Regions from separate parts of the Streptomyces sp. NPDC102259 genome, predicted to be linked through region 3. Evidence: riboswitches for the same ligand, from Rfam matches in the RefSeq annotation. Region 3 holds a riboswitch; each other region holds the start of a gene.

The links. Region 3 has a riboswitch for cyclic di-AMP ahead of ACIRPU_RS31305 (transglycosylase SLT domain-containing protein). Riboswitches for the same ligand answer to the same signal wherever they lie in the genome.
Region 1: it holds a riboswitch for cyclic di-AMP, as region 3 does, so the genes downstream of both, ACIRPU_RS27740 (transglycosylase family protein) here and ACIRPU_RS31305 (transglycosylase SLT domain-containing protein) in region 3, are expected to answer to the same signal.
Region 2: it holds a riboswitch for cyclic di-AMP, as region 3 does, so the genes downstream of both, ACIRPU_RS09265 (M23 family metallopeptidase) here and ACIRPU_RS31305 (transglycosylase SLT domain-containing protein) in region 3, are expected to answer to the same signal.

Annotation. Positions count from the first base shown of each region.
Region 1 covers NZ_JBIWMA010000013.1:179,799-189,697, forward strand. The annotation lists gene ACIRPU_RS27700 (HNH endonuclease family protein) at 1-316, shown strand, start outside; gene ACIRPU_RS27705 (GNAT family N-acetyltransferase) at 465-1,208, shown strand; gene ACIRPU_RS27710 (hypothetical protein) at 1,301-1,705, opposite strand; gene ACIRPU_RS27715 (glycoside hydrolase domain-containing protein) at 1,971-2,801, shown strand; gene ACIRPU_RS27720 (SurA N-terminal domain-containing protein) at 3,002-3,646, shown strand; gene ACIRPU_RS27725 (nucleoside triphosphate pyrophosphohydrolase) at 3,726-4,721, shown strand; gene ACIRPU_RS27730 (cytochrome P450) at 4,892-6,178, shown strand; gene ACIRPU_RS27735 (transglycosylase family protein) at 6,384-7,409, shown strand; cyclic di-AMP (ydaO/yuaA leader) riboswitch at 7,614-7,800, shown strand; gene ACIRPU_RS27740 (transglycosylase family protein) at 7,804-8,520, shown strand; gene eno (phosphopyruvate hydratase) at 8,863-9,899, shown strand, end outside.
Region 2 covers NZ_JBIWMA010000003.1:127,295-137,193, forward strand. The annotation lists gene ACIRPU_RS09255 (pitrilysin family protein) at 1-1,144, shown strand, start outside; gene ACIRPU_RS09260 (M16 family metallopeptidase) at 1,141-2,529, shown strand; cyclic di-AMP (ydaO/yuaA leader) riboswitch at 2,732-2,900, shown strand; gene ACIRPU_RS09265 (M23 family metallopeptidase) at 2,915-3,658, shown strand; gene ACIRPU_RS09270 (GntR family transcriptional regulator) at 3,847-4,542, shown strand; gene ACIRPU_RS09275 (HPr family phosphocarrier protein) at 4,769-5,050, opposite strand; gene ACIRPU_RS09280 (GNAT family N-acetyltransferase) at 5,229-8,042, shown strand; gene ACIRPU_RS09285 (DUF5998 family protein) at 8,222-8,809, shown strand; gene ACIRPU_RS09290 (alkaline phosphatase family protein) at 8,809-9,899, shown strand, end outside.
Region 3 covers NZ_JBIWMA010000017.1:30,430-40,328, forward strand. The annotation lists gene ACIRPU_RS31280 (flavodoxin family protein) at 15-614, shown strand; gene ACIRPU_RS31285 (ABC transporter permease) at 730-1,608, opposite strand; gene ACIRPU_RS31290 (ATP-binding cassette domain-containing protein) at 1,654-2,772, opposite strand; gene ACIRPU_RS31295 (outer membrane lipoprotein carrier protein LolA) at 2,919-4,199, opposite strand; gene ACIRPU_RS31300 (polyprenyl synthetase family protein) at 4,425-5,435, opposite strand; cyclic di-AMP (ydaO/yuaA leader) riboswitch at 6,068-6,295, shown strand; gene ACIRPU_RS31305 (transglycosylase SLT domain-containing protein) at 6,299-6,772, shown strand; gene ACIRPU_RS31310 (HAD family hydrolase) at 6,903-7,727, opposite strand; gene ACIRPU_RS31315 (GNAT family N-acetyltransferase) at 8,019-9,083, shown strand; gene ACIRPU_RS31320 (glycosyltransferase) at 9,204-9,899, shown strand, end outside.

The sequences.
Region 1 (9,899 bases), on a different contig from region 3:
CTGGCAGAAGGGCGCCAAGTACTGGGACGCCGGCAAGCGGATAGCTCTCGCCAACGATCCGCTCAACCTCCTGGCCGTCGACGCGAGCACCAACCGTTCCAAGGGGGACGGCGACACGGCGACCTGGCTGCCGCCCAACAAGGGCTACCGGTGCACCTACGTCGCGGCTCAGGTCGCCGTGAAGAAGAAGTACGAGCTGTGGGTCACCGCGGCGGAGAAGTCCGCGATGGAGAAGGTCCTGGAGACCTGCCCCGCCCAGAAACTCCCCACCGGGGGCAACCCCACGAAGGCACCGGAGCGTTTCCACGCGGGGTGAGCGGACCGGCAGAACGGCGGCGACCCCAGGGCGACCTCAGCGCCGCCCCAGGGAAGGGCGGTCCCACGGCGGCTCCCGGAATCGCCGGAGCCGCCGGAGCCGCTGAAATCCGGTGCCGGCTGTTCGTGTCCTCGCCTACCGTGACCGCATGGAACTGAAGGTGTCCAGCCTCGCCGATCGTCCCGACATGCTCGGCCCGGTCCAGGACATGCCCGATACCTGGCCGGAGTTCGCGGCCCAGGATCTGGTGGGCAACGCGTACTACGGCCGGATCCCCGTCGAGTTCCCGGAGTACGTGCTGTTCGCGCAGGACGAGCGGGGGCAGGTCGTCGCCCATGCCTACAGCGTGCCGTTCGCCCTGCACGCCGACGGTCGGGGCGCATTGCCCGCCCGGGGCTGGGACCAGGTGCTCGTCTGGGCCTTCGCCGATCGGCGCAGTGGGGCACGGCCCGACACGGTGAGCGCGATCTCGATCGTCGTCGCCCCGCACGCGCAGGGCCTCGGCCTGTCCGGGCGGATGCTCGCGGCGATGCGGGACCGTGCCCGGGCGAAGGGCTTCACCGAGGTCGTGGCCCCGGTCCGGCCGAACGCCAAGCATCTCGAGCCGCGCGCCCCGATCGAGGAGTACGCGCACCGGGTGCGGGAGGACGGGCTGCCGTACGACCCGTGGCTGCGGGTGCACGTCCGGGCGGGTGCGAGCATCGAGCGGGTCGCGCCGGCGTCGATGACGGTGGCGGGTTCGACGGCGGACTGGCGGCGCTGGACCGGGCTGCCCTTCGACACGCGGGGCGACATCGAGGTGCCCGGCGCGCTGGTTCCCGTGCGGTGCGAGCCGGAGCGGGACTACGCGGTGTACGTCGAGCCCAACGTGTGGATGCGGCACCGTCTTTGAGAGGGGCGCGGGGCGTCGGCGGTGGCGGCGCCCACGGCGTTCCCCCGTGCCGCGTTCCCCGTGCCGCGCCTGAAGTTCTTCGCTCGCAGGCCCTACCGGCCGTACGGGTACCCCTGCTGATACGGCTGGCCCTGAGGGGCCATGGCCGCCCCGTACGCAGGCTGGGCGGTCGGGATCTTCTTGTCGAACACCGCGCTCAGCAGCAGCACCGTCGCCGTCAGCAGGGTCACCAGGATGGCGATGCCGAAGAAGGCGTCCCCGTCGCCGTCGGGCGTGATCACCGCCCACGGCAGGATCACGCACTCGTACAGCGCGAACGAGGCGAAGGCCACCCAGTCCGAGGAGAGGCCGCGGCGGGTCGCCACGTACAGGAAGGGCACCCAGACCAGGAAGCCCAGCGAGCCCCAGACCAGGGCCACCCAGGCGAGCCGCTGGAACCAGCCGCCCGTCAGCCGTCTCTCCGCGCCCGCCGTCGTCGACGTCGTCGGCATTGTCATGTCGCCCCCCAAGTCACCTGGGGCAAGGGTAGGACACGGACAGGCCACCACAGGGCGTCGCTTCTTTACTGTGACATGAGTGAATCTTGTGGCTATGGGGACCCTGTGTTTCCCGATCGGTGAGATGCCGCGGGTTACCGTGCGTTCCGTTCAGGTGCTGGACGTCGAGCCGAGGCCGTATCGTCGCACCGAATCAGGGGACTTCAGCCAGAAACGACCGTACGCAGCGACAGCGCCGTACGCGAAGACGAACGATGGGGTGGGGATGGCCGAGCACCGGCAGTCCAGAAAGCGCAGATACATCACGTGGGGCGTGGCCGGCGCGGCCGTCCTCGCGGGGGCGGGGATAGCGGCGCAGACCTCGATGGCGGCCACCACCTGGCCCGCCCAGAAGACGTACACCGGCCGCGCCTTCGACGCCTGCACCGCGCCCTCGCTCGCAGCGATGAAGGCATGGAAGACCGACGGCTACTACGGGGGCGCCGCGGTCTACGTCGGCGGCAAGAACCGCGGCTGCGCGCAGCCCAACCTGACCGCCTCCTGGGTGAAGTCGGTCAACACGGCCGGCTGGAAGCTGATCCCGATCTACGTGGGCGCCCAGCCGTCCTGCCAGACCGGCTCCAGCCCCGAGAAGCTCACCGCCGCCACGGCCGCCTCCCTCGGCGCGACCGACGGCGCGGACGCGGTCGCCAAGGCCTCGGCGCTCGGCATGAAGGCCGGCAGCCCGATCTACCTCGACATGGAGCCCTACGACATCACCGACAAGGCGTGCAACGACGCCGTGTTGACGTATGTGCGCTCCTTCACCAAGACGCTGCGCGCCAAGGTCTACCGGGCCGGCTACTACGGCTTCAGCAGTTCCAGCGCCAAGGCCGTCGCCACCGCGACGAACAAGACGGACCTGCCGGGCAACCTCTGGTACGCGCTGTGGGACAAGAAGGACACCACGACCACCGACTGGCCGTGGGGCGCCACCCAGTACACCAACCACAGCCGCGGTCACCAGTACCTGGTGAACAGCAAGGAGACCCGCGGCGGCTACACGATCACCGTGGACCGCGACACGTGGGACGCCCCGGTCGCCATCGTCGGCTGAACCGGAACGGCCTCGCGAGGACCGCCCCGCGCGCGTGGGACTGAGCCCTCGCACCGAAGAGCGGGCGACGAGCGGGCGCGGCGGTGCCCGAAGTCCTGGTGAATCGTTGGTCGAATGGGTTGGCCCCAGCCGCCCCACTGCCTACCATCGATCACCGCAAGACTTTGTGCACCGTCGCACAATCTCCTCGGGAGGTTTCCTTGCACCGCCGTCGTCGCACCGCGCTCCTGCTGTCCGCCGCGATCGTGGCGGCCCCGCTCCTCGCCGCCTGTGGGAACGACGCGCATCCTGGCGCGGCGGCCGTCGTGGGCGACCAGCGGATCACCGTCGCCCAGCTGGAGAGCCGGGTGAACGAGGTGCGCACGGCCCAGCGGGCCGCGGTCACCGACGACGCCCAGTACGCGCAGGCCGTCGCGCAGACCGGTTCCCTCGCCCGCGACACCCTGCACGGCATGGTCCTCGACAAGGTGCTGCACCGCGCCGCGGACGACGCGGGCGTCAGCGTCAGCCGCCGGGAGGTCCAGGAGATGCGGGCCGGTCTGGAGCAGCAGGCGGGCGGGGCGAAGGGCCTGGAGGCGGCGTGGCTCCAGCAGTACGGCATTCCGCCGCAGCGCCTCGACGAGAACCTCCGCCTCCAGCTGGAGGCCCAGAAACTCGCCACCGAGCTCGGCACGAACACCAGCCAGCCCGCCTTCTGGAACGCGTTGTCCAAGGCGTCCAAGGCGCTCGACGTGGACCTCAACCCGCGCTACGGGAACTGGGACGCGCAGAAGGTCGCCCGCGTCGACGCGAAGACGCCCTGGGTACGGGAGATCTCGGCGGCGGGGACGCAGCAGACGACGTGACCGTGTGATCGTACGACCGGTCGGTCCTGCCTGTGGATAACTCGCGGGGGCGCTGACGGGTGTGGGTTACGTTCGGGGTGTGAACGCCAACAGCTCCGCCGCCGCCCCCACCGAGGTCGACGCCCCCGGTCGCGTCGTCCTGCTCACCACCAGCCACCGGGTCGCCCCCGGCCTGCTGTCCTGGCCCGCCTGGCAGGTACTGCGCACGGCGGACCGGGTGCTGTGCGCGGACGGCGCGCATCCGCAGCTGCCCTATCTGCGGGATGCGGGCGTCACCGTCGAGGAGACCTCCCCGACGGCAGAGGAGCTGCTCGCCGCCTGCGCCGGCGGCCGCACGGTCGTGGTCGTGGCCACCGGCGAGGGCGAACCGGCCCTCACCGACGGCCTGGCCCGCCTGGCCGGCTCCGGCCGGGTGTCGATGCCCGAGCTGGAACTGCTCCCCGCCTCCTACGACCTCCCCGGCGCCCGGCTTCTCGACCTCGTCCAGGTCATGGACCGGATCCGCGTCGAGTGCCCGTGGTCCTCCCGGCAGACCCACAAGGGCCTGGCGAAGTACGCGGTCGAGGAGTCGTACGAACTGGTCGAGGCGATCGAGGACGGCGACCACGACGAACTCCGCGAGGAGCTGGGCGACGTGCTGCTCCAGGTCGTCTTCCACGCCCGCATCGCCGAGGAGGACGAGGAGTCCCCGTTCTCCGTCGACGATGTCGCGGGCACGATCGTCGCCAAGCTCATCCACCGCCACCCCCATGTCTTCGGCGACGCCACGGCCACCACCCCGGAGGAAGTGAAGGAGCACTGGCTGCGCACGAAGGCGACGGAGAAGCGGCGGGAGTCGGTGACGGACGGCGTCCCCCTGCATCAGCCCGGACTGGCCCTCGCGGCGAAGCTCGTGTCCCGGGCCCGCACGGCACGCCTCGAGGTACCGCTGCCGGCGGCCGAGGGCATCGGCTACGAACTGCTCGCCCTGGCGGCACGAGCCGAATCGGAGGGCGTCGACCCGGAGGCGGCACTGCGCGCCGCGGCCAGGGCGTACCGGGACGCGATCCGCGGTGTCGAGGGGGTCGATGGTTAATACGGTGAGTTCCTGATCCGCCGAGCCACGAGGACGAAGCCGCCGAGGTATGCCGGCCCGCGCCGCCGCAGCCGACGGCGACGAGGGGGCCGCAAGGCCGCCGACAGGGGGCACCCCGGCGCGGGCAAGGCCCTCGCGGAGCGCGGCGAGGACACCGCTACGGTCAAGGGGTGACCGAGCAGCCCGAGCCAGACAGCACCGCTCCCGAACTCTTCACCTGGGAGTTCGCGACCGACCCGTACCCCGCCTACGCCTGGCTGCGCGAGAACGCGCCCGTGCACCGCACCGTGTTGCCCAGCGGTGTCGAGGCCTGGCTGGTCACCCGGTACGCCGACGCGAAACAGGCCCTCGCCGACCAGCGGCTCTCCAAGAACCCGGCGCATCATGACGAACCGGCGCATGCCAAGGGCAAGACCGGCATCCCCGGTGAGCGCAAGGCCGAGCTGATGACGCATCTGCTCAACATCGACCCGCCGGACCACACCCGGCTGCGACGGCTCGTCAGCAAGGCCTTCACGCCCCGCCGGGTCGCCGAGTTCGCGCCCCGCGTCCAGGAGCTGACGGATCAGCTCATCGACCGGTTCGCCGCCGAGGGCACGGCCGACCTCATCCACGACTTCGCCTTTCCTCTCCCCATCTACGCGATCTGCGACCTCCTGGGCGTGCCCCGCGAGGACCAGGACGACTTCCGCGACTGGGCGGGGATGATGATCCGGCACGGCGGGGGTCCGAGGGGCGGGGTCGCGCGGTCGGTGAAGAAGATGCGCGGCTACCTGCTGGAGCTCATCCACCGCAAGCGCGCGGAGCTCCCCGCGGACCCGGCTCCCGGCGAGGACCTCATCTCCGGTCTGATCCGCGCCTCGGACCACGGCGAGCACCTCACCGAGAACGAGGCCGCCGCCATGGCCTTCATCCTGCTGTTCGCCGGCTTCGAGACGACCGTCAATCTCATCGGCAACGGCACCTACGCCCTCCTCACCCACCCTGAGCAGCGCGGACGCCTCCAGCGGTCGCTCACCGAGGAGGACGGCGACCGCGGCCTGCTGGAAACCGGCGTCGAGGAACTCCTGCGCTACGACGGCCCCGTGGAACTCGCCACCTGGCGGTTCGCGACCGAGCCGCTGAGCGTCGGCGGGCAGGACATCGCGCCGGGCGACCCCGTCCTCGTGGTGCTGGCGGCCGCCGACCGTGACCCGGCGCGCTTCTCGGACCCCGACACCCTCGACCTGTCCCGCCGTGACAATCAGCACCTCGGCTACGGACATGGCATCCACTACTGCCTGGGCGCCCCGCTGGCCCGGCTGGAGGGCCAGACCGCGCTCGCCACCCTCCTGACCCGGCTGCCCGACCTTCGACTGGCCGCGGATCCGGCCGAGTTGAGGTGGCGCGGCGGGCTCATCATGCGCGGACTGCGGACGTTGCCGGTCGAGTTCACTCCGGTGCATTCCGGCTCATAAGCGGTCCATGTCTGACCGGACGTCAGCCGGAGTGTGACCGTTCGGCGGAGCAAAGGTGACCAACACTCAAGTCTGTGATCTTCACGTGATCTGCGCGGCATTAACTTGTGACAAGTGATCGTCTGCCGATACGTTCACTCGTCAGCGCGGAGCATCGGTCTCACCCGCCGCGCCGGTCAGTGCTGTCCAGAGAAAGGCCCCTCGCATGCTCTCCGGGAACGGTCGTCACCGTCGCCCCCGCCAGGCCCCGGCCCTCCTTGTCGCGGCCGGAGTGACGGGCTCCGCCATCGCCATTCCGCTGCTCGCCGCCTCCGGCGCGAGCGCGGCCGACGGCACGGTGTGGGACAAGGTGGCGCAGTGCGAGACCGGCGGCTCATGGAGCGCCGACGAGGGCGGCGGGGAGTACGGCGGCCTGAGCCTCACCCAGAAGGACTGGGAGGCGTACGGCGGCCTCGACTACGCGACGAGCCCCGACCTGGCCAGCCGCAGCCAGCAGATCGCCGTGGCGCAGAAGGTGCTCGCGGCCGACGGGATCGGCGCGTGGGGCACCTGTGGGCTGACCTCCGGGCTCACCCAGGAGAACGGCGCGCTGAACGTGGACACCGGCGTGGCGGACGACTCGTCCGACTCGTCCGACTCCTCTGGATCTTCCGGATTGTCCGACCTGTCCCGGGGCTTGTCCGGATCCTCGGGTTCCTCGACGAGCGGCGACTCCTCGACCGGATCGTCCGACTCATCCGGCTCGTCCGCTGATTCTTCCGGTTCGCCCTCGGCGTCCGCTTCCTCCCCTTCGTCCTCTTCCTCCGCTGCCACGGATGGCTCCGGCTCGACCGGCGGTTCCGGCGGCCGGGGTGAGGGATCGGCGGGCGACGGCTCGCCCACGGCGACCCCAGAAGCGGATGACTCAGACAATTCCGGCCAGGATGAGGGCTCTTGGAGCCTCGTCGACACCGGCTCCCTCGGCTCCGGCCGCCACCGTGGCACCACCGCCGACGAGGCGACGGCCAAGAGCGCGACCGACGCCGGCGTGGACGGCACCACCACCGCCTCCGCCGGCCGGCACGCCGCGGCCACCTATGTCGTCCAGGAGGGCGACTCCCTTGCGTCCATCGCCGACTCCCTTGGCCTCGACGGCGGATGGCGCGCCCTCTATGCCGAGAACAGGGGCCTCATCGGCGCCGACCCGAGCGACATCGCCGCCGGTCAGACCCTCGACACAGGGGTGGAATAGGGCGCAAAGCCCAAGAAAAACAGCGGGAGTTCACGTCACACTTCACACCGAATGTCCCTTTTGGTGAAAGTGTGGGATGAGTCTCAGAAGCCCTGATCGTCTTTGAAATTCAGCCGATCGCGTGTCTACGGTCGAGGCCACTCGGCAACCCGAGCCCCGGCCGTCGCAACGCCGAATCCTGCCAGCGACGAACCGGGAACAGTCGTCGCGCAAGCGCCGTAGGCAGGAGCGGGGGACCCAAGGTAAGTGCCGCGCCGGTCGGTTGACCGGAACGGCTCGGGGTGAAGCCACACCTCCCACGGAGCAGCGCTCCGGCGGGCGAGGACGTGGCCGGGCAACTCACACGGCCCGAACCCGACAGCTCACCTCGCAGGCGTCGGTGAGGGGATCCACCATGCTGTTTTCCGCCAAGGGCAAGCACCGCCGCCCGTCCAAGGCGACCCGCGTCGCCGCGCTCGCCGGCGTCACCGGTGTCGCCATCGCCGCCCCGCTCATGGCGGCCGGCAGTGCCTCCGCCGCCACCGCCTCCGAGTGGGACGCGGTCGCCCAGTGCGAGGCCGGCGGCAACTGGTCCATCAACACCGGCAACGGCTACTACGGCGGCCTCCAGTTCTCGGCGTCCACCTGGGCCGCGTACGGCGGCACCGCCTACGCCTCCACCGCCGACCAGGCCTCCAAGTCCCAGCAGATAGCCATCGGCGAGAAGGTCCTCGCGGGCCAGGGCAAGGGTGCCTGGCCGGTCTGCGGCACCGGCCTGTCCGGCGCCGCCTACAACGGCAGCAGCGCCGGCTCCTCGAGCTCCGGCTCGTCCAGCTCCTCCGGTTCCTCCAGCTCGTCGAACAGCGGCAGCACCAGCAGCCGCTCCACCGAGGAGCAGAGCGCCTCCCGCTCGACCGACCGCCCTGCCGCCTCCAAGACGGTCACCACCCCGACCGGCAAGAAGGTCAAGAAGGGTGACGGCGAGTACAAGGTCGTCAAGGGCGACACCCTCAGCTCCATCGCCGAGAAGCACAAGGTCAAGGGCGGCTGGGCGAAGCTGTTCGAGCTGAACAAGGACATCGTCGTCGACGCGGACCTCATCTACCCGGGCCAGCAGCTGCACCTGAAGTGACACCTGGCCCCAAGAGAAGCCACAGCGCCCTCACATCCGAGGTCGGCACACTGAAGACCTCGTGAGGGTCACCCCCCGTCCCCACGGGCTCCCCGCTCCGGTGCGTGTTCCCCCGTACGCACCGGAGCGGGGTTTCTCTTTGCCCGTTCGTCACTTCCTGTCGACCTTTCTCGGCCACCCCCTTTGTTCCGGGCGGAAACAATAGGTACGGTCTGTCTGTCCACGGGACGGTCGGTCGGCTGCCGACGGCCCCGGGGCGGTTAGGCTCTAGTCGCAAGGCCCAGCCAGGGCTCATCAAGGCCCCTGGGCCCCGCACAACCAGCGTCACATCCCAAGAAGGAGATGCTCGTGCCGTCCATCGACGTCGTCGTAGCCCGGGAAATCCTGGACTCCCGAGGCAACCCCACGGTCGAGGTCGAGGTCGGCCTCGACGACGGCAGCACGGGTCGTGCCGCCGTTCCGTCCGGCGCCTCCACCGGTGCCTTCGAGGCCATCGAGCTCCGCGACGGTGACCCGAACCGCTACCACGGCAAGGGTGTCGAGAAGGCCGTCCTCGCCGTCATCGAGCAGATCGGCCCGGAGCTCGTCGGCTACGACGCCACCGAGCAGCGCCTGATCGACCAGGCCATGTTCGACCTGGACGCCACCGACAACAAGGGCTCGCTCGGCGCCAACGCCATCCTCGGCGTCTCGCTCGCCGTCGCGCACGCCGCCTCCGAGGCCAGCGACCTGCCGCTGTTCCGCTACCTGGGCGGCCCCAACGCGCACCTGCTGCCGGTGCCGATGATGAACATCCTGAACGGCGGCTCGCACGCCGACTCCAACGTGGACATCCAGGAGTTCATGATCGCCCCGATCGGCGCGGAGTCCTTCTCCGAGGCCCTGCGCTGGGGCGCCGAGGTCTACCACACTCTCAAGAAGGTGCTGAAGACCAAGGGTCTGTCCACCGGCCTCGGCGACGAGGGCGGCTTCGCCCCGAACCTGGAGTCCAACCGCGCCGCCCTCGACCTCATCATCGAGGCCATCAAGCAGGCCGGCTACATCCCCGGCGAGCAGATCGCGCTCGCGCTCGACGTCGCCGCGTCCGAGTTCTACAAGGACGGCAAGTACGAGTTCGAGGGCAAGTCCCGCTCGGCCGCCGAGATGACCGAGTACTACGAGGAGCTCGTCTCCGCGTACCCGCTCGTCTCCATCGAGGACCCGCTGTACGAGGACGACTGGGCCGGCTGGAAGGTCATCACCGACAAACTGGGCGACAAGGTCCAGATCGTCGGCGACGACCTCTTCGTCACCAACCCCGAGCGTCTGGCCCGCGGCATCGAGGAGGGCTCCGCCAACGCCCTGCTCGTCAAGGTCAACCAGATCGGTTCGCTGACCGA
Region 2 (9,899 bases), on a different contig from region 3:
CCAGGGCTCGGGCCAGGTCAAGGGCAATGGCCACTTCGAGCTGGTCCAGGGGGCCGGCGGCTCGCTCAACGGCACCACCAGTTTCGAGCGCACGAACTACTTCGAGACCATGCCCACCCACCAGCTGGAGCTCGCCCTCTGGCTGGAGGCCGACCGCATGGGCTCGCTGCTCACCGCGCTGGACGACGAGTCGATGGAGAACCAGCGCGACGTCGTCAAGAACGAGCGCCGTCAGCGCTACGACAACGTCCCCTACGGCACGGCCTTCGAGAAGCTGACGGCCCTCGCCTACCCGGACGGCCACCCCTACCACCACACGCCGATCGGCTCGATGGCCGACCTGGACGCGGCGACCCTGGAGGACGCGCGCGCGTTCTTCCGCACGTACTACGCGCCCAACAACGCGGTCCTCTCCGTGGTCGGCGACATCGACCCGGAGCAGACCCTCGCCTGGGTCGAGAAGTACTTCGGCTCCATCCCCGGCCACGACGGCAAGCCCGCGCCCCGTGACGGCGGCCTGCCCGACGTCATCGGCGAGCAGCTGCGCGAGGTCGTCGAGGAGGAGGTGCCGGCCCGTGCGCTGATGGCCGCCTACCGGCTGCCCGAGGACGGCACGCGTGCGTGCGACGCCGGCGACCTGGCGCTCACCGTCCTCGGCGGCGGCGAGTCCTCCCGCCTCTACAACCGGCTGGTGCGCCGCGACCGTACGGCCGTCGCGGCCGGCTTCGGCCTGCTGCGGCTCGCCGGAGCGCCCTCCCTGGGCTGGCTGGACGTCAAGACGTCCGGCGACGTCGAGGTGCCCGTCATCGAGGCCGCCATCGACGAGGAGCTCGCCCGGTTCGCCGAGGAGGGCCCCACGGCCGAGGAAATGGAGCGGGCCCAGGCGCAGTTGGAGCGCGAGTGGCTCGACCGGCTCGGCACGGTCGCCGGCCGCGCCGACGAACTGTGCCGGTTCGCCGTCCTGTTCGGTGACCCGCAGCTCGCCCTCACCGCCGTCCAGCGCGTGCTGGACGTCACGCCGGAGGAGGTGCGGGAGGTCGCCAAGGCCCGCCTGCGCCCCGACAACCGCGCGGTGCTCGTCTACGAGCCGACCGCCGCCGAAGCCCCCGCCGACCAGGACGAGAACGAGGAGGCGGCCCGGTGACCGAGCTCGCCACGATGGACTTCCACCCCCAGCCCCGGGCGGGCGAGGCCAAGCCGTGGGCGTTCCCGGCGCCCGAGCGCACCGCGCTGGCCAACGGCCTGACCGTGCTGCACTGCCACCGTCCCGGCCAGCAGGTCGTCGCCGTCGAGATCCTCCTCGACGCGCCCCTGGACGCCGAGCCGGCCGGCCTCGACGGCGTCGGCACGATCATGGCGCGCGCCTTCTCCGAGGGCACCGACAAGCACTCCGCCGAGGAGTTCGCCGCCGAACTGGAGCGCTGCGGCGCCACCCTGGACGCGCACGCGGATCACCCCGGTGTCCGGCTGAGCCTCGAAGTGCCGGCCTCGCGCCTGCCCAAGGGCCTCGGTCTGCTCGCCGACGCCCTCAGGGCCCCGGCCTTCGCCGACAGCGAGGTCGAGCGCCTCGTCCGCAACCGCCTGGACGAGATCCCGCACGAGCTGGCCAACCCCTCCCGGCGCGCCGCCAAGGAGCTCTCCAAGGAGCTGTTCCCGGCCACCGCGCGGATGTCACGCCCGCGTCAGGGCACCGCGGAGACGGTCGAGAAGATCGACTCCGCGGCCGTACGCGCCTTCCACGAGAAGCACGTCCGTCCCGCCACGGCCACGGCCGTGATCGTCGGCGACCTCACCGGCGTCGACCTGGAGGCGCTTCTGGGCGACACCCTGGGCGCCTGGACGGGCTCCTCGGCCGAGCCGCGGCCCGTGCCGCCGGTGACCGCCGACGACACCGGCCGGGTCGTCATCGTGGACCGTCCCGGCGCCGTCCAGACGCAGTTGCTGATCGGCCGGATCGGCGCCGACCGGCACGACCGTGTGTGGCCCGCGCAGGTGCTCGGCACGTACTGCCTCGGCGGCACCCTCACCTCCCGGCTGGACCGCGTCCTGCGCGAGGAGAAGGGCTACACCTACGGTGTCCGCGCGTTCGGGCAGGTCCTGCGGTCCGCCCCGGACGGCTCGGGCGCCGCGATGCTCGCCATCAGCGGGTCCATCGACACCCCGAACACCGGTCCCGCTCTGGACGATCTGTGGAAGGTGCTGCGCACCCTCGCAGCCGAGGGGCTGACCGACGCCGAGCGTGACATCGCCGTGCAGAACCTGGTCGGTGTGGCGCCGCTGAAGTTCGAGACCGCCGCGGCCGTCGCCGACACGCTGGCCGACCAGGTCGAGCAGCACCTGCCGGACGACTTCCAGGCCACGCTGTACCGGCAGCTGGCCGCGACCGGCACGGTGGAGGCCACCGCGGCGGCCGTGAACGCCTTCCCGGTGGACCGGCTGGTGACCGTCCTCGTCGGCGACGCGGCCCAGATCAAGGAGCCGGTCGAGGCCCTCGGCATCGGCGAGGTCAAGGTCGTGTCCGCGGAGTAGTTCCCGGCAACGGCACACGCGTGTGGGGGCCCTGGTCGACGAAAGCGTCACCAGGGCCTCCGCATGTCCGAATTGATGCGGAGGTTGCCTGTCTGCCCTGTGGGATGCGCTACAAAAGCCGGGATCCGTTTGAGGATTGAAACCCGCGCCGCTTAGCGTCATCCGGGCTGTTCGTCAGGCAGTGCGCCGCAGCCGCGGCACCGGACAGTCATCGCCGAGTCCCCGTATGGCGCGAGCCAGGGGAGCCGGGGACCCACTTGTGAAGTCCCTGGGGTGAATCGGACGCCCGCGCGTGAACGCGAGGGGGTCCGTAGGAGACCTTCCTGCTCCGAACCCGTCAGCTAACCCGGTAGGCGAGAGGGAAGGAAAGGACACCCCCAACTTCATGGCGTTCACCTGCGCCACCGGCAAGCACCGTCGGCCCAGCCGGATGCAGCGCACCAGCGTCCGCGCTGCGGGCATCGCGGCGCTCACCACCACCGGTGTCATGGCCACCGTCGCCTCCACCCCGGCCTTCGCCGCCGAGCCCACCCCCGAGCAGACCGGGCTGATCCCCGTCGTCGCCGCCGGCGAGTCCGTCGCCGAGCAGATCGACGACCAGGTCGCCGTGCAGAAGCACGCGGCCTTCGAGGAGGCCGCCCGCCAGGCCGCCGCGAAGAAGGCCGTGGAGGAGCGCGAGGCACGCGTGCGTGCCGCCCGCGACGCCGAGCGCAAGCGCCTCAACACCTTCGTGTCGCCGATCACCGGTTCCTACGTCTCCACCGGCTACCAGGCCAGCAGCTCGCTGTGGTCCTCCGGCAGCCACACCGGCATCGACTTCCACGCCGCGAGCGGCACCTCCGTGCACGCGGTCGGCTCCGGCACCGTGGTCGAGGCCGGCTGGGGCGGGTCCTACGGCAACCAGATCGTGATCAAGATGAACGACGGGACCTACACCCAGTACGGTCACCTGTCGTCCCTCGCGGTGTCGGTGGGCCAGACGGTCACCCCGGGCGAGCGGATCGGCCTGTCCGGCGCCACCGGCAACGTCACCGGCCCGCATCTGCACTTCGAGGCCCGCACCACCGCGGAGTACGGCTCGGACATCGACCCGGTCGCGTACCTCCGCAACCACGGTGTGAACGTCTGACGACCCTCGGCGACAGATCGTCTTGCCCCGGCCCTCCCGGCCGGGGCTTTCGCCGTTTCCGAGACCCTGCTGTCCAAAAAATATCCCTGGATTCCGGCCCGCCATCGGAAATTCCCGCTGATTGCAATAGAGTCACGGAACACACGTCAATCGTCGACGTTTCACGGGGATTAAGGCGGAGGTCCGTCATGCGTATTCCGGCGCACTCGGTGTGCACGGCCATTCGGGACGACATCGTCGCGGGTGTCTACGAGCGCGGCAGCCGCCTCACCGAGGAACTCCTCGCCCGTCGCTACGGCGTTTCCCGCGTCCCCGTCCGCGAGGCGCTGCGCACGCTGGAGGCCGAGGGCTTCGTCGTCACGCGGCGGCACGCGGGCGCGTGCGTCGCGGAGCCGACCGAGCAGGAGGCGGCGGACCTGCTGGAGATGCGCATGCTCCTGGAGCCGCTCGGCGCCTCCCGGGCCGCCCAGCGGCGCACCGAGGCCCATCTGAAGGTGCTGCGCGGACTCGTCCGGCTGGGCCAGGAGCGGGCCAGGCGGGGCAACAGCGAGGATCTGCGCTCCCTGGGGAGCTGGTTCCACGAGACCCTCGCCCAGTCCTCCGGAAGCCATGCCCTGACGTCGATGCTCACTCAGCTCCGCCACAAGATCGCCTGGATGTACGCGGTGGAGGCGCCGGCCAACCCCGTGGAGTCCTGGGCGGAGCACGGCGCGATCGTGGACGCGGTGGCGCGCGGCGACGGCGAGCGCGCGCGGGCGATCACGGCGCTGCACACGGAGCGCGCGACGTCCGCGCACCGGCTGCGCTTTTCCGGCGGCCCCGAGCGCGCCGACCGTGTGAGGACTTCGCAACCTCCCGTAAACATGACGGGTCTGCGGCATTAACACGGGGGCCGTATACAAAGAGGGGGATAATTCGCGGGGGATTATTTCTGCTGCCCGTAAGGGGAAATGCGAAGGGCTCGCCCGATAATTCGGACGAGCCCTTCGGGGTCAGCGGGACGGCACTTTAGAAGTGACGAACACCGCCACCGTCAATTGAGCAACCCCGACGACGCGCGACCGCGTCCGCGAGAGCGGCGTCGGCTCGGGCGCACAGAGGGCTGCGCGCTCAGACGGTCTCGGGGAGCTCCTCGAGACCCTCGGCGACCAGCTTCGCCAGCCGGTCGAGGGCCGCGTCCGCGCCGTCGGCCTCGGAGGCGAGGACGATCTCCTCGCCGCCCTGGGCGCCCAGGCCGAGAACGGCCAGCATGGAGGCCGCGTTGACGGGGTTGCCGTCGACCTTGGCGATCGTCACCGGGATACCTGCGGCCGTGGTGGCCCGGACGAAGATGGAAGCGGGGCGGGCGTGAAGGCCCTCGGCCCAGCCGACGTTGACGCGGCGCTCAGCCATGTGATGCTGCCCTTCAGTGTTCAGGTTGTCTAGACCAGTGTTCCACACGTGAAGCGAGTGAGGGAGGGGTCGTGTGGTCCCCTCCCGACGTGGACGTCGGATCGCGGCCTCGATCCGACGTGCGTCCTCCACAGACTGCCTCGCGCCGTTGTCGTACGCGAGCCGTACTCTGGGCCCCATGCAGAGCGCGTCGGACCGGCACGAGTACCCCGCCCACTGGGAGGCCGACGTGGTGCTGCGCGACGGCGGCACCGCGCGCATCCGCCCCATCACCATCGATGACGCCGAGCGCCTGGTCAGCTTCTACGAGCAGGTTTCGGACGAGTCGAAGTACTACCGTTTCTTCGCGCCCTACCCGCGCCTGTCCGACAAGGACGTCCACCGCTTCACGCACCACGACTTTGTGGACCGGGTGGGACTCGCGGCCACGGTCGGCGGCGAGTTCATCGCCACCGTACGCTATGACCGCATTGGTGCCGACGGCATGGCAGCCTCGGCGCCGGCCGACGAGGCCGAGGTCGCGTTCCTCGTGCAGGACGCCCACCAGGGCAGGGGCGTCGCCTCCACGCTGCTCGAGCACGTCGCGGCCGTGGCACGCGAGCGCGGCATCCGCCGCTTCGCGGCCGAGGTGCTCCCCGCCAACACCAAGATGATCAAGGTGTTCACGGACGCCGGTTACACCCAGAAGCGCAGCTTCGAGGACGGCGTCGTCCACCTGGAGTTCGGCCTCGAACCCACCGAGCGCTCCGTCGCCGTGCAGCGCGCGCGGGAACAGCGTGCCGAGGCGCACTCCGTGGGGCGGCTGTTGGCGCCCGGCTCCGTAGCCGTCGTCGGCGCAGGCCGCACCCCCGGCGGCGTCGGCCGAAGCGTCCTCGGCAACCTCCGCGAGGCGGGCTTCACCGGGCGGTTGTACGCCGTGAACAAGGCTTTCCCCGAGGACCTGAAGGAACTGGACGGGGTGCCCGCCCACCGCTCGGTGCGCGACATAGCGGCGCCCGTCGACCTCGCGGTCGTCGCCGTCCCGGCGGAGCAGGTCCCCGAGGCCGTCGCCGAGTGCGGCGAGCACGGCGTGCAGGGACTCGTGGTCCTCTCCGCCGGTTACGCCGAGAGCGGCCCCGAGGGGCGGGAGCGCCAGCGCCAACTCGTCCGGCACGCACGCGCGTACGGTATGCGGATCATCGGCCCCAACGCCTTCGGAGTCATCAACACCTCCCCAGAGGTGCGGCTGAATGCCTCGCTGGCCCCGGAGATGCCGAGGCCCGGCCGCATCGGTCTGTTCGCCCAGTCCGGCGCCATCGGCATCGCCCTGCTGTCCCGCCTCCACCGGCGTGGCGGGGGCGTCACCGGCGTCACCGGCGTGTCGACGTTCATCTCCTCGGGCAACCGCGCGGACGTCTCGGGCAACGACGTCCTCCAGTACTGGTATGACGACCCCGACACGGACGTCGCCCTCATGTACCTGGAGTCCATCGGCAACCCGCGCAAGTTCACGCGCCTCGCGCGGCGGACGGCGGCCGCCAAGCCCCTGGTCGTCGTCCAGGGCGCCGGTTCCGCCCCGCAGGGACACGCCGTACGGGCGACGCGGCTGCCGCACGCGACGGTGTCGGCGCTGCTGCGGCAGGCCGGCGTGATCCGCGTGGACACCATCACCGAACTGGTCGACGCGGGCCTGCTGCTCGCCCGACAGCCGCTGCCGACCGGCCCTCGGGTGGCGATCCTCGGCAACTCCGAGTCGTTGGGCCTGCTGACGTACGACGCCTGTCTCTCGGAAGGGCTGCGGCCGCTGCCGCCGCTGGACCTGACGACCGAGGCGTCGGCCCAGGACTTCCACGCGGCGCTGGCCCGGGCGCTGGCCGACGAGACGTGCGACGCGGTGGTCGTGACGGCGATCCCCGCGATCGGGGAGAGATCGCCCGGGGACGCGGAACTCGCGGAGGCCCTGCGGTCGGCCGCGGCGGCCGCTCCGGCCAAACCGGTGCTCGTCGTGCACGTGGAACTCGGCGGTCTCGCGACGGCGCTGTCCGCCGCGACGAGCACCGCGCCGCGCGCGGAAGCGGCCCCACGCGCGCGTGCCGACGTGTCCGGCGGCGCGCAGCCGGTGCCCGCCGCCGTCGAGGCCCCCGAGGGAACGCACCTCATCCCCGCCTACCCCGCCGCCGAACGCGCCGTCCGCGCACTCGCGGAGGCCGTGAAGTACGCCCAGTGGCGGCGCGAGGCGGCCGACGCCGGCAAGGTGCCCGAGTACGAGGACGTCGACGAGAAGGGCGCCGCCGAGCTGATCGGCGGGCTCCTCGCGCGCGGTCAGGGCCTGACCCTCGGCGCCGACGACACGTGTGAGCTGCTCGGCCGCTACGGCATCCGCACCCGGCGGGCGATCCCGGCGCCCACTCCGGACGAGGCCGCGCGGGCCGCGGACGCCCTCGGCTACCCCGTCGCCCTCAAGGCCACCGCGCCGCACCTGCGGCACCGCGCCGACCTGGGCGGCGTACGGCTCGACCTGGCCGACGAGGAGCAACTGCGCCGGTCGTACGCCGAGTTGACCGAGCTCTTCGGCAAGCCGGAGGAGATCCGCCCGGTCGTCCAGGCGATGGCACCGCGCGGCGTCGACACGGTCGTCCGCGCGGTCATCGACCCGGCGGCCGGAGCCGTACTGTCCTTCGGGCTCGCCGGGGCCGCCTCACAGCTGCTCGGGGACATGGCGCACCGGCTGGTTCCGGTCACCGACCGCGAGGCGACCTCGCTGATCAGGTCCATCCGGACCGCCCCGCTCCTCTTCGGCTGGCGCGGCTCGACACCCGTCGACACCGCCGCCCTGGAGGACCTGCTGCTGCGGGTGTCCCGGCTGGTCGACGACCATCCCGAGGTCGTCGCGGTCACCCTGGAGCCGGTCGTCGTCGCCCCGCACGGCCTGAGCGTCCTCGGCGCCTCCGTACGCCTCGCACCCCCGCCGGCACGCGACGACCTCGGACCGAGGACGCTGCCGACCTACTGAGCAGCCCGTCCCGGAGCACCTCGTCGGGCACGCGCGCGAGGACACGCGGCCCGGGCGGCGGCTCGCCACGGGGAGGCGTACCCCGGACCGCCGACGGAGCGCGCCCCGGCCGCCGCCGACGTACCGGAGCGGTGCCGAGCGGTGCCTCGCAGTCAGTGGGTCCCCGTAGGATGGAGGGCATGGCCAAGACCAGTACGACGACCCAGGGGCTGCGCGCGGCGATCGAGCGCAGCGGCTACTACCCGGCCCTCGTGGCCGAGGCGGTGGAGGCCGCCGTGGGCGGCGAGCCGATCCGGTCGTACCTGGTCCACCAGGAGACCACGTTCGACCAGAACGAGGTGCGCCGGCATGTGACCGTGCTGGTCCTCACCGGCAACCGCTTCATCGTCAGCCACACCGACGAGCAGGCCGCCGACACCACCTCCCCGACGCCCTACGCCACGACGTCCACGGAGTCCGTGAAGATCGGCCGGATCTCGTCCGTCGTCCTCAGCCGGGTGGTCGCCAACCCGGAGTCGTACACGCCGGGCACCCCGCCGCGCGAGGTCGTGCTGACCATCGGCTGGGGCGCCGTCTCCCGTATCGACCTGGAGCCGGCCGCCTGCGGCGACCCCAACTGCGACGCCGACCACGGCTACACCGGCAGCTCGACGGCGGACGACCTCAGCCTGCGCGTGAGCGAGGCCGGCGACGGCCCGGAGACGGTCCGCCAGACGCTCGTCTTCGCGCAGTCCCTCTCCGAGGCGACAGCGGACGTAACCCGCTGATGTCCCACCCGCCTCCCCCCGCCGCCCATGACCGAGGGCGCTCCGCGCCCGCCCCTTCCGACACCGCGCCCTGGGACTTCCCCGAACCGCTCGCCGTCGGCTCCGCCCCCGTCCCCGAGTACGGCTCCGGCTCCCTCGCCGACCTGCTGCCCACGCTGGCGGCCGGCATGGGCGTACCCGGCACGACCGCGGCGATCCCCGAACTCGCCCCGGCCGACCGCAACTGCGTCTTCCTGATCGACGGCCTCGGCTGGGAGCAGATCAAGTCGCACCCCGACGAGGCGCCCTATCTGCACGCGCTGCTCGGCAGCTCGCGGGGCGGCACCGGACGCCCGCTCACCGCCGGCTACCCGGCGACCACCGCGACCTCCCTCGCCTCCGTCGGCACCGGCCTCCCCCCGGGCGCGCACGGCCTGCCCGGCTACACCGTGCGCAACCCGGCGACCGGCGCCCTGATGAACCAGCTCCGCTGGCAGCCGTGGACGGACCCGGGCGCCTGGCAGCCGTATCCCACGGTCTTCCAGCTCGCCCACGAGGCGGGTGTGCACGCCGCCCAGGTGTCGTCCCCCACCTTCCAGAACACCCCGCTGACCAAGGTCGCGCTCAGCGGCGGAACGTTTCACGGGCGGCTGACCGGCGAGGAGCGCATGGACTTCGCCGCCGAGCAACTCGCCGCCGGCGACCGCTCCCTCGTCTACACGTACTACGCGGAACTGGACGGCGCCGGGCACCGCTACGGCGTCGCCTCCGACACCTGGCGCGGCCAGCTCATGTGCGTCGACCGGCTCGTCCAGCGCCTCGCCGAGCAGCTCCCGCCGCGCAGCGCGCTCTACGTCACCGCCGACCACGGCATGGTCGACGTGCCCTTCGACGAGGAACACCGCATCGACTTCGACGCGGACTGGGAGCTGCGCGCCGGGGTCGCCCTGCTGGGCGGCGAGGGCCGCGCCCGCCATGTCTACGCCGTGCCGGGCGCCGAGGACGACGTCCTGACCTGCTGGCGCGAGGTGCTCGGCGAACAGTTCTGGATCGCCTCGCGCGACGAGGCGATCGCCGCGGGCTGGTTCGGGCCGCAGATCGACGAGCGGGT
Region 3 (9,899 bases):
CTGGGGGATGGAACATGACCCGCCGCAGTTTCCTGTTCGTGCTGGGCAGCAGCCGTCCGGACGGCAACACCGAGTTGCTGGCCCGTGCGGCGGCCGAGCAGTTGCCCTCCGACGTCGAGCAGACATGGATCAGCCTGGCCCGGCATCCGCTGCCCGACTTCGAGGACCTGCGCCACGACAGCGACCACGTGCGCCCCACCGAGGGGAGCGCGGCACTGCTGCTCGACGCCACGCTCGCCGCGACGGACCTCGTGATCGCGTCCCCGCTGTACTGGTACTCGGTCTCCGCGCAGACCAAGCGCTACCTGGACCACTGGTCGGGCTGGCTGCGCATCCCCGGCCTCGACTTCAAGGCGACGCTCGCCGGGCGCACCCTCTGGGGCGTCACCGCGCTCGCGGACGACCAGCCGGTGGTCGCCGATCCGCTCGTCGGGACGCTCAACAACTCCGCCGCGTACATGGGGATGTCCTTCGGCGGGGTGCTGCTCGGCAACGGCAGCAAGCCCGGCGACGTCCTCGGGGACACGGAGGCGCTGACCCGCGCGAAGACGTTCTTCGCGGGCGAGGCCCCGAGGGCCCGCTTCCTGTACGAGACCCGCTACGAAAGCCGCTGAGAACCTGAAAGCCGCTGAGAACCGAGGCGAGGCCTACGCCTGACGTCCTACGCGTGGTGACCTGCCTGACGTCCTACGCGTGGTGACCTACGCGTGGTGACCTGCACGTGGTCACCTACGCCGTGATGTCCGTCGTCGTGAAGCGCGCCCAGGCCGCCGAGCCGAAGACGGCCGCGTACAGGGCCTGGAGGCCGAGGTTCTTCTCCAGGTCGTCCCAGTAGACCGGCTCGCGCATCAGGTCGGCGAAGGACAGCCAGTGGTGGGAGAAGAAGTACGGCTGCAAGGCGTGCAGTTGGGGGATCTGGTCGAGGATCTGGACCGTGATCAACAGGCCCACCGTCGTCGCCATCGCCGCGATGCCGCTGCTGGTGAGGGTGGAGACGAACAGCCCGAGCGCCGCCACGCCGGTCAGGGAGGCGGCGACGACCAGGGCCATCAGCAATGCCCGTAGCAGCCCGTCGCCGAAGCCGATCCGAGTGCCGGAGATCGTCGTCAGGTCGCCCAGCGGGAAGAGCAGCGCCCCGACCGTCAGCGCCGAGAGCGCGACCACGAGCGTGGCCACCAGGCAGAAGATCATGACGGTCGCGTACTTGGCCAGCAGCAGTCGGGTGCGGCCGGCCGGGGCGACGAGCAGGTAGCGGAGCGTGCCCGCGTTCGCCTCGCCGGCGATCGAGTCGCCCGCGATGACACCGATCGCCATCGGCAGGAAGAACGGCAGGGTCACGGCCAGTGCGGTGAAGACCAGGAACAGGCCGTTGTTGGTGACCTGGGAGATGAACGCCGGGCCCTCGCCACCACCCCCTCCCCCGCCGCCGCGTCCGCCGGACGAGCCGTCGCCCGTCTCGATCTTCACGGCGATCCCGACCAGGATCGGCACGGCCGCCAGCACGCCCAGCAGCGCGAGGGTGCGCCAGCGCCGGAAGGTGGTCAGCAGTTCGCTGCGGAGCAGCCCGAAGGTCCAGGTCCAGTTCGCCGTCCGCGCCGGTGTCAGCACCGGTGCTGCTGCCGGTGCCGGCGTTCCCTTACGGTCGTCCACGTGTCAGCCCGCGACATCGAATCCCTCCCCCGTGAGAGCCACGAACGCGTCCTCCAGGGAGGCCCGCTCGACGGCGAAGCCGCGGACGCGGACGCCCGCCGTCACCAGCGCGGCGTTCAGATCGGCGAGATCGCGGTCCGGGGGCGGGGCCTCGGCAGTCACGCGGTCCTCACCGAGGACCACGTCGTCCGCCCCCTGTTCCTTCAGCACCCGGGCCGCGTCCGCCGGGTCCGGGGTCGTCACGACCAGTCGGCCGCGCGTTCCCGCGGCGAGGTCGGCCACCGGGCCCTGGACGAGCAGTCGGCCCTGTGCCATCACCGCCGCGTGCGTGCACACCTGCTCGATCTCGTCGAGCAGGTGCGAGGAGAGGAAGACGGTCCTGCCCTCCGCGGCCAGTTCCCGGATCAGCGAGCGGATCTCCCGCATGCCCTGCGGATCCAGGCCGTTGGTCGGTTCGTCGAGGACGAGCAGCCGACGGGGCTGGAGAAGGGCGGCGGCGAGGCCCAGGCGCTGCTTCATGCCGAGGGAGTACGCCTTCGCCTTCTTGGCGGCGGCGGCCGTCAGACCCACCCGGTCCAGCGTCGCCGAGACCCGTGCACGCCGGGTGCGCGGATCGGCGGTCGGGTCGGCGGCGTCGTAGCGGAGGAGGTTGTCGCGGCCGGAGAGGAAGCCGTACAGGGCGGGGCCCTCGATGAGGGTCCCGACGTGGGGCAGCACGGCACGCGCGGCCCGCGGCATGGGTTGCCCCAGGACGCGGGCCGAGCCGGCCGTGGGTTCGATGAGCCCCATCAGCATGCGGATGGTGGTGGTCTTGCCGGAGCCGTTGGGGCCGAGGAAGCCGAAGACGCTGCCCGCCGGGACGGTCAGGTCGAGGCCGTCCACGGCGAGCTGTCCACCGCGGTAGCGCTTGGTGAGGCCGCGGGTGTGGATGACGGCGCCGTCGTCCCCGGACTCCGGCACGGGCTCCCGCACAGGCTCCGTGGACTCCGGCACGGGCTCCCGCTCGGACACCGTGGACTCCGGCACGGGCTTTCGTGCCGACTCCGGGACGGGCTCCCGCGCCGCCTCCGGGACGGGCCCCCGTACCGACTCCGGGACGGGCTCCCCTACTGACTCCCCCATCGGCTCGCTCCCCCTCCGGCTTCCCGGCCTCCGGTGTCCGGAGGCCGGCCTCTGCCCTACTTCACCCGCTCCACCGCTTCGTCACTTCGTCACTTCACCGCTTCATCATTCACCGCTCGATCACTTCGCACGCTTCGACCGCCGGCCTACTTCGCCGCGTTCGCCGCCTTCACCAGGGCGTCCTTGGTGACCGCGCCGACGTAGACCTTGCCGTCGTCCGTCATCAGGGCGTTGATCAGGCGGGTGGAGAAGACGGTCCCGGAGCCGAACTTGCCGGTCACCTTGTCGCCGAAGGAACCGAGGAAGCCGCCGAGGTCGCCGCCGGCCTCCGCGCCCGAGGGCATGCCCTCGCCGCCGGTGTCGAAGACGGCCACGGACGTCCAGCCCTCGCCGAGGACGTTGAGCCCGTCGAGGCCGTCCGGGCCCTCGACGCCCTCCACGCCTTCGAGACCCTCCACGCCGTCGAGACCCTTCGCGAGGTCGTCGGACTTCTCGGAGTGCCTGGGGGCGGACTCCCCGGCCTCGTCACCCTCGGTGAGTTTCGCGCCCTTGGGGGCGGTGAAGTCGAAGGTGGACGCGGCGGGCTTGGCGAAGCTGACCTGGGTGAAGCCGGCGTCCACGACGGCCGCGCCGCCGCTCGCCGGGGTCAGCGTGAACTTCAGCGGCAGGCCCGTCTTCGCGTCGACGGCCACACTGATCGCGCCGACCGTGGAACCGGACTGCTTCGGCTTGACCAGCAGCTTGTAGGCGTCACGGCCGGCGACCTGGACGGTGCCGTCGACGGTCACGGAGGTCGTGTCGTCGACCGCCTTCAGAGCGTCCTCGGTGAGCTCCTTGGGCGTGGCGGGGACCGGGGTCTCCGCCTTCCCGGAACCCTTGCCGGAGCTCTCGTCGGCGGTCGAGTGGTAGACCTCGTTGGAGGCGCTGTCGTACCCCCACACGTCCTTGCCGTTGTGGATGACGCTGTACTCGGCCGCGTTCTCCAGCAGCGAGAGTTTCTGCCGGTCCGGGCCGTCGGCGGCGACGCGCAGGGTGTGCGTGCCGGCGGCGAGTTCGGTGAGCTTGGTGGACGGATCGGCGGACGAGCCGTCGCCGCCCTGCCCGGTGGCTCCCGAGAGGAGCCCGCTCTCCAGACCGCCGAGGTCGGGCAGCCCGAGATCGGTGCTGATCTTCACCGTTCCGGACAGCTGCTGTACGTCCGAAGCGGCGATCTTGTCGAGGAGCTGCTGTGCGGTGATCTTCGGCAGGTCGGGGTCGCCGGAGTCGGCGAGCGCCGGGACCAGCCCGATCGTCGCCGCCGCGACACCGATCACGGTGACCGGGACGATGTACCGTGCGGCCTTGCGCCGTCCGAGGCGCAGGTCGTCGGCCTCTCCGGCGGTCGACTCCCCGCCGGTGGTGGTGTCGTCGGATGCCTTCGGTGCCATGTGTGCCTTACCTCCGTCGTCGGCGGCGGCTGGTCATCTCGCGCCTGAACGTCCCCACCCCAAGCCGCCATTCTCACCCGAATCGGTGAGGAGTGGTGTTTTCCGTGGTTCCCATCTGACCAAATCGACCACGGGTAAGCGTCAGCCCGAGGGCTCAACTCCCGTACGCCTGCGGTATGACACAAAGGTGACGAGCCGGCATCCGACCCGTAGGGGTCGCTGGGGTCAGCCCGCCCGGTGGACCACCGCGTCGCAGAGTTCCATCAGCGCCGCCTTCGCGTCGCACTCCCGCAACGGCGCCAACGCGGACCGCGCTTCCTTCGCGTACCGCACGGTGTCCCGGCGGGCCTGCTCCAGCGCCGGGTGGGCCCTGAGCGCCTCCAGCGCCTCGGTGTGCCGGGCGTCGTCGGTCAGGTCGGAGTCCAGCAGCTCGCACAGGGCGATGTCCTCGGGCAGCGACAGCCGCGCCGCCCGCTCCCGCAGCCGCAGCACGGGCAGCGTGGGAACGCCCTCGCGCAGGTCCGTGCCCGGCGTCTTGCCCGACTCGTGCGAGTCGGAGGCGATGTCCAGGACGTCGTCCGCCAGCTGGAAGGCGACGCCGAGCCGCTCGCCGTACTGCGTGAGCACGTCGACGACCGTCTCGTCGGCGCCGGACATCATCGCCCCGAACCGGCAGGCCACCGCGACCAGCGAGCCCGTCTTGCCGCCGAGCACGTCGAGGTAGTGGTCGACCGGGTCCCGTCCGTCCGTCGGACCCGCGGTCTCCAGGATCTGCCCGGTGACCAGCCGCTCGAACGCCTCGGCCTGCACCCGCACCGCCTCCGGCCCGAGGTCGGCCAGGATGTGGGAGGCGCGGGCGAAGAGGAAGTCACCCGTGAGGACGGCGACGGAGTTCCCCCAGCGGGTGTTCGCGCTGGACACCCCGCGCCGCACGGCCGCCTCGTCCATCACGTCGTCGTGGTACAGCGTGGCCAGGTGGGTCAGCTCCACCACGACGGCCGACGGCACGATGCCGGGCGCGTAGGGGTCGCCGAACTGCGCCGCGAGCATCACGAGCAACGGCCGGAACCGCTTCCCGCCCGCGCGTACGAGGTGCTGGGCGGCCTCCGTGATGAACGGGACCTCACTCTTGGTGGCCTCGAGCAAGCCTTCCTCGACAGCCGCCAATCCGGCCTGGACATCGGCTTCCAGAGCCTGGTCCCGCACGCTCAGCCCGAACGGCCCGACGACGGTCACGAGGGGTCTCCTGTCTGCTGGTGTCTACTGGCGATTACGCGGTTTGTCGATAGGTCTCTGCCATCACTCAAGTCAGCGTATCCGGTCACGTTTCGATCACCGATAGCCCCCACGTCCCGCAGGCTCGAATGGACTCGCCCGGGCGGCGCCCCGCAGGCCAGGCGCTATCGGATCCCGCCCGATATGTTTTCGATCAGCTCATATGAGCGGACATGGAGAGAGTTTCCGGGAAGCGGAGATTCATGTCCCGGACCGCGGCACCCGTCGGGCCGACGGGCCCGGCCGCCCTCTCCCCACGTGACGACGATCACGCATTCTCTTCAGCCTCCCCCGCGCGCGTCGGGCGCGACGGCAGGCGATTCTCCCCCGCGGTCCATTGCCGGTCCTTTAACAACGACTTGGGTTTAATGCCCGATTCGCCGCTCTTGTGAATGCTGGTGACTTGGCTCACCCCCCAGGGGGATCCGACCCGACCTCGTCCTTCACCGATTCTCCGCACCCCTCAAGCAAGTTGAAGGTTTGCACCCACAAAGGATCAAGCACCTCATAGGTCACAGACCAAGGTCAATAGGGGTGATCTGTGAATCCGGTACTTGTTTCGGACATGTGCTCTCGCATACGTTCCCGGCCTGTCGGGTGGAACGCCGAATCCTGCCGCCGCCCGAACACCCATCGATACCGCTCGGCAGGAGCGGGGGAACCAGGTAAGTCGCCGAAACGGATTTTCCGGATGTCTTGGATAACCAAGACTTTTCGGACAGCCGGGACGGCTTGGGGTCAAGCCGCGACCGTCAGGACGCGACCGGGCAGCTCCCGCCCGAACCCGACAGCTCACCTCGCAGGCGCCGGAGAGGAAAATCGTCATGCCCGCTGCCGCTCAGACGCGCCGCAACCGTTTCGTCCGCACGCTCGCCGTCGCCGCCACCGGCGCGGCCGTGCTCGCTCTTCCCGTCCTCGGGGCGACCACCGCCTCCGCGGCGACCCCGGCCGTCTCCACGGCCACCAGCCTCGGCTACGCCAACAACCTCGACGGCTGGATCCGTGCCTCCCTCCAGGTCATGGGCCAGCACGGCATCCCGGGGACGTACAACGGCATCTACCGCAACGTCATCCGCGAGTCCTCCGGCAACCCCAACGCCATCAACCTCTGGGACTCCAACGCGGCCGCGGGCATCCCGTCCAAGGGGCTGCTCCAGGTCATCGACCCGACCTTCCGCGCCTACCACGTCAACGGCACGTCGTGGGACTCCTACGACCCGGTCGCGAACATCACCGCCGCCTGCAACTACGCGGCCGCGCGCTACGGCTCGATCGACAACGTGTTCGGCGCGTACTGACCGTCCCGCCGACCGGTCGCCGATATCGGCAGCCGGTCGCGGTGCCGGTGGCCGTCCGCCGGTAGCCGGCGTCGGTGGCCGGTAGCCGGTAGCCGGTAGCCGGTAGCCGGTAGCCGGTAGCCGGTAGCGGTTATGGAAACAGTTGTTCGAGGACGACGGCCACGCCGTCGTCCTCGTTCGACGTCGTCACCTCGTCGGCCACCGCCTTGAGTTCCGGATGGGCGTTGGCCATGGCTACGCCACGAGCCGCCCAGTCGAACATCGGGATGTCGTTGGGCATGTCCCCGAAGGCGATGGTGTCCTCGGGCCGCAGCCCCAGGTGTTCGGCGGCCAGGGCCAGACCCGTCGCCTTGGTGATCCCGCAGGGCTGGAGCTCGACCGTGCCCGGCCCCGACATGGTGACCGTGGCCAGCGAACCCACCACCGAGCGGGCCGTCGACGCCAACTCGTCGTCGGACAACGTGGGATGGCGTAGCAGCACCTTGCTGATCGGCTCGCACCACAGGTCGTCGCGCCGGCCGACGCGCAGGGCGGGCAGCGTCGGGTGCGGCATCCGGTAGCCCGGCTCGATGAGCGTCAGCCCGTCGACCCCGTCCTGGTCGACGGCCGCGTACAGCTGGCCGACCTCCGCCTCGATCTTGCCGAGCGCGGTCTCGGCCAGCTCCCGGTCCAGGGTGACCGACCACAGCAGACGGTCCGCGCCGGCGTCGTACAACTGCGCGCCCTGCCCGCACACCGCGAGCCCCCTGCTGTGCAGCCGGTCGAGCAGCGGGCGCACCCGAGGCGCGGGCCGTCCCGTCACCACCAGGTGACGTGCCCCGGCGGCCGCCACCCTCGCGAGCGCGTCGAGCGACCGGTCGGAGAAGGTGTCGTCGCCGCGGAGCAGCGTCCCGTCCAGATCGGTGGCGATGAGGGAGTACGCGGTGCGCGCGGCATATGCGGTGGGTGCGGCCATGATCAGAGAATACGGACCCCGGGCCCCCCTGGTTCGACGCGAACCGGACGACGTTCGTGTCCTGTCCTGTTCTGCCAACTCCCCTTGTGCGCCTGGCTCACGACTGGCTGCCGACCGACTCAATGAAACGGCTTTCTGGCACATCGCCGGGTAGCGGACGGTTAAAGGCCTCTGCACCGGTTGGCAGCAACATGCGACGCTATCTACCGCGACGCCCGGGTGGAGCGGTACCGTCCAGGTGTCCAGGGGGGACTTGATCGGGGGGTCAGGTTGAGCAGTGGGCGCATTCGTGTGCTGAGGCCGCAGGACCTCGGCGAGGGGGAGAGGGAGCGGTGGCGCGCGCTGCGTGCCGCGTCGGCGCTTCCGCGAAACCCCTTCATGGAACCGGAGTTCACCGACGCCGTGGGCCTGCTACGGCCACGCTCGCGGGTGGCGGTGGTGTACGAGGGGCGTGAGCCGGTCGGCTTCCTGCCCCATGAGCGGGGCCGGCTCGGACGGGGCCAGGCACTCGCGTACGGCGTCTCGGACGCGCAGGGCGCGGTGCTGGCCCCGGGTCTCGGGCTGAATACCGACGAACTCATGCGGGCGTGTGCCCTGTCGAGCTTCGCCTTCGACAACCTGGAGGCGGAACAGGCGCTGTTCATCCCGCACGCGGCCGAGGAGTACGCCTCCTATGTCATCGACGTCGAAAAGGGTTACGAGAGCTACGAGTCCGTACTGCGCGCCCAGTCGCCGAAGTTCCTGAAGACGACGCTGTCCAAGGAGCGCAGGCTCGGGCGTCAGGTCGGGGAGCTGCGGTTCGTGTTCGACGAACGCGATCCGGCCGCGCTGCGCACGCTCATGGCGTGGAAGTCCGCGCAGTACCGCAGGACCGGCCGCCGGGACCGGTTCGCGCGGGAGTGGATCACCCGGCTCGTGGACGCGCTCTCCGCGACGCGCGCGCCGGAGTGCTCCGGCACGCTCTCCGTCCTCTACGCCGGCGGCCAACCGGTCGCCGCGCACTTCGGACTGCGTTCGTCGACCGTCCTGGCCTGCTGGTTCCCTTCGTACGAACCGGAGTTCGCGAAGTTCTCACCCGGCCTGGTGCTGCATCTGCGGATGGCCGAGTCGGCCGCCGCCGAGGGCATCGGCCTGCTCGACCTGGGGCGGGGCGCGGCCGAGTACAAGGACTCGCTGAAGACCGGGGAGCTGCCCGTGCACGAGGGGGCGTGGTCGCGTCCGGGGGTGGGCGCCGCGCTCTCCTGGCTCAGCCGTGAGCCGTCCCGCCGCGCGCATCACTTCGTGCGCAACCGGCCCAGGCTCGCCGCGGCGGCCGCACGGACCTTGAAGGGCGCGGGCCGACTGCGCCGATCGTGAGAGGTGGCCGCGGCCGGCCGACATGGGGGCGTGACTGGCCCGACGGGCGTGGCGGGTGCGACGGGCGTGACGAATGCGACGGGTGCGACGGCCGTAATCGGCGTGAGACAAGGGGGGTTCATGTACCGCGCTGCACGTGCACAGCAGGAGATACAGAGGTTCCTGGACATCGAGCCGGTGCAGGTCGCCGAGCTCGAACTGGACGACGGCGGTGTCCTCGAACCGGGTCCGGGCAGTCCGCCCCTCACGCACGGCGAGGTGTTCGTGCTGGTCAGGAGGGGTGGGCAGCCGATCGGGACGCTGCTCGGGACGGTACCGGAGGGTGCGGACCCGAAGGCGGTCCTGACGGGCCTGGCCACTCGCGAGCGGGCGCCCTGGGTGCCTTCCGCGAAGCCCGCGCTCGGGACCGCCCCGACCGCCACCGTCCCGACCGCCACCGTCCCGGCTGATACCGGTTCGGCGACTACCGGTTCAGCGACTACCGGTTCGGTGACTACCGGTTCAGCGACTACCGGTTCAGCGACTACCGGTCCGGTGACTACCAGTCCGGTCGCCACCCGTTCGACCGGTTCCGTCCCGTTCACCACCGTCGTCGTCGCCACCCGTGAGCGCGCCGAGAAGCTCGCCCATGCCCTCGACTCGTTGCTCGCCCAGGACCACCCGGATTTCGAGATCGTCGTCGTCGACAACGCGCCCGTGACGGACGCGACCCGGGACCTGGTCGAGCTCAAGTACGCCGAGCGCGTGCGGTACGTCATCGAACCGGCGCCCGGTCTCGCCGTCGCGCACAACAAGGGTGTCGAGACCGCCCGCGGC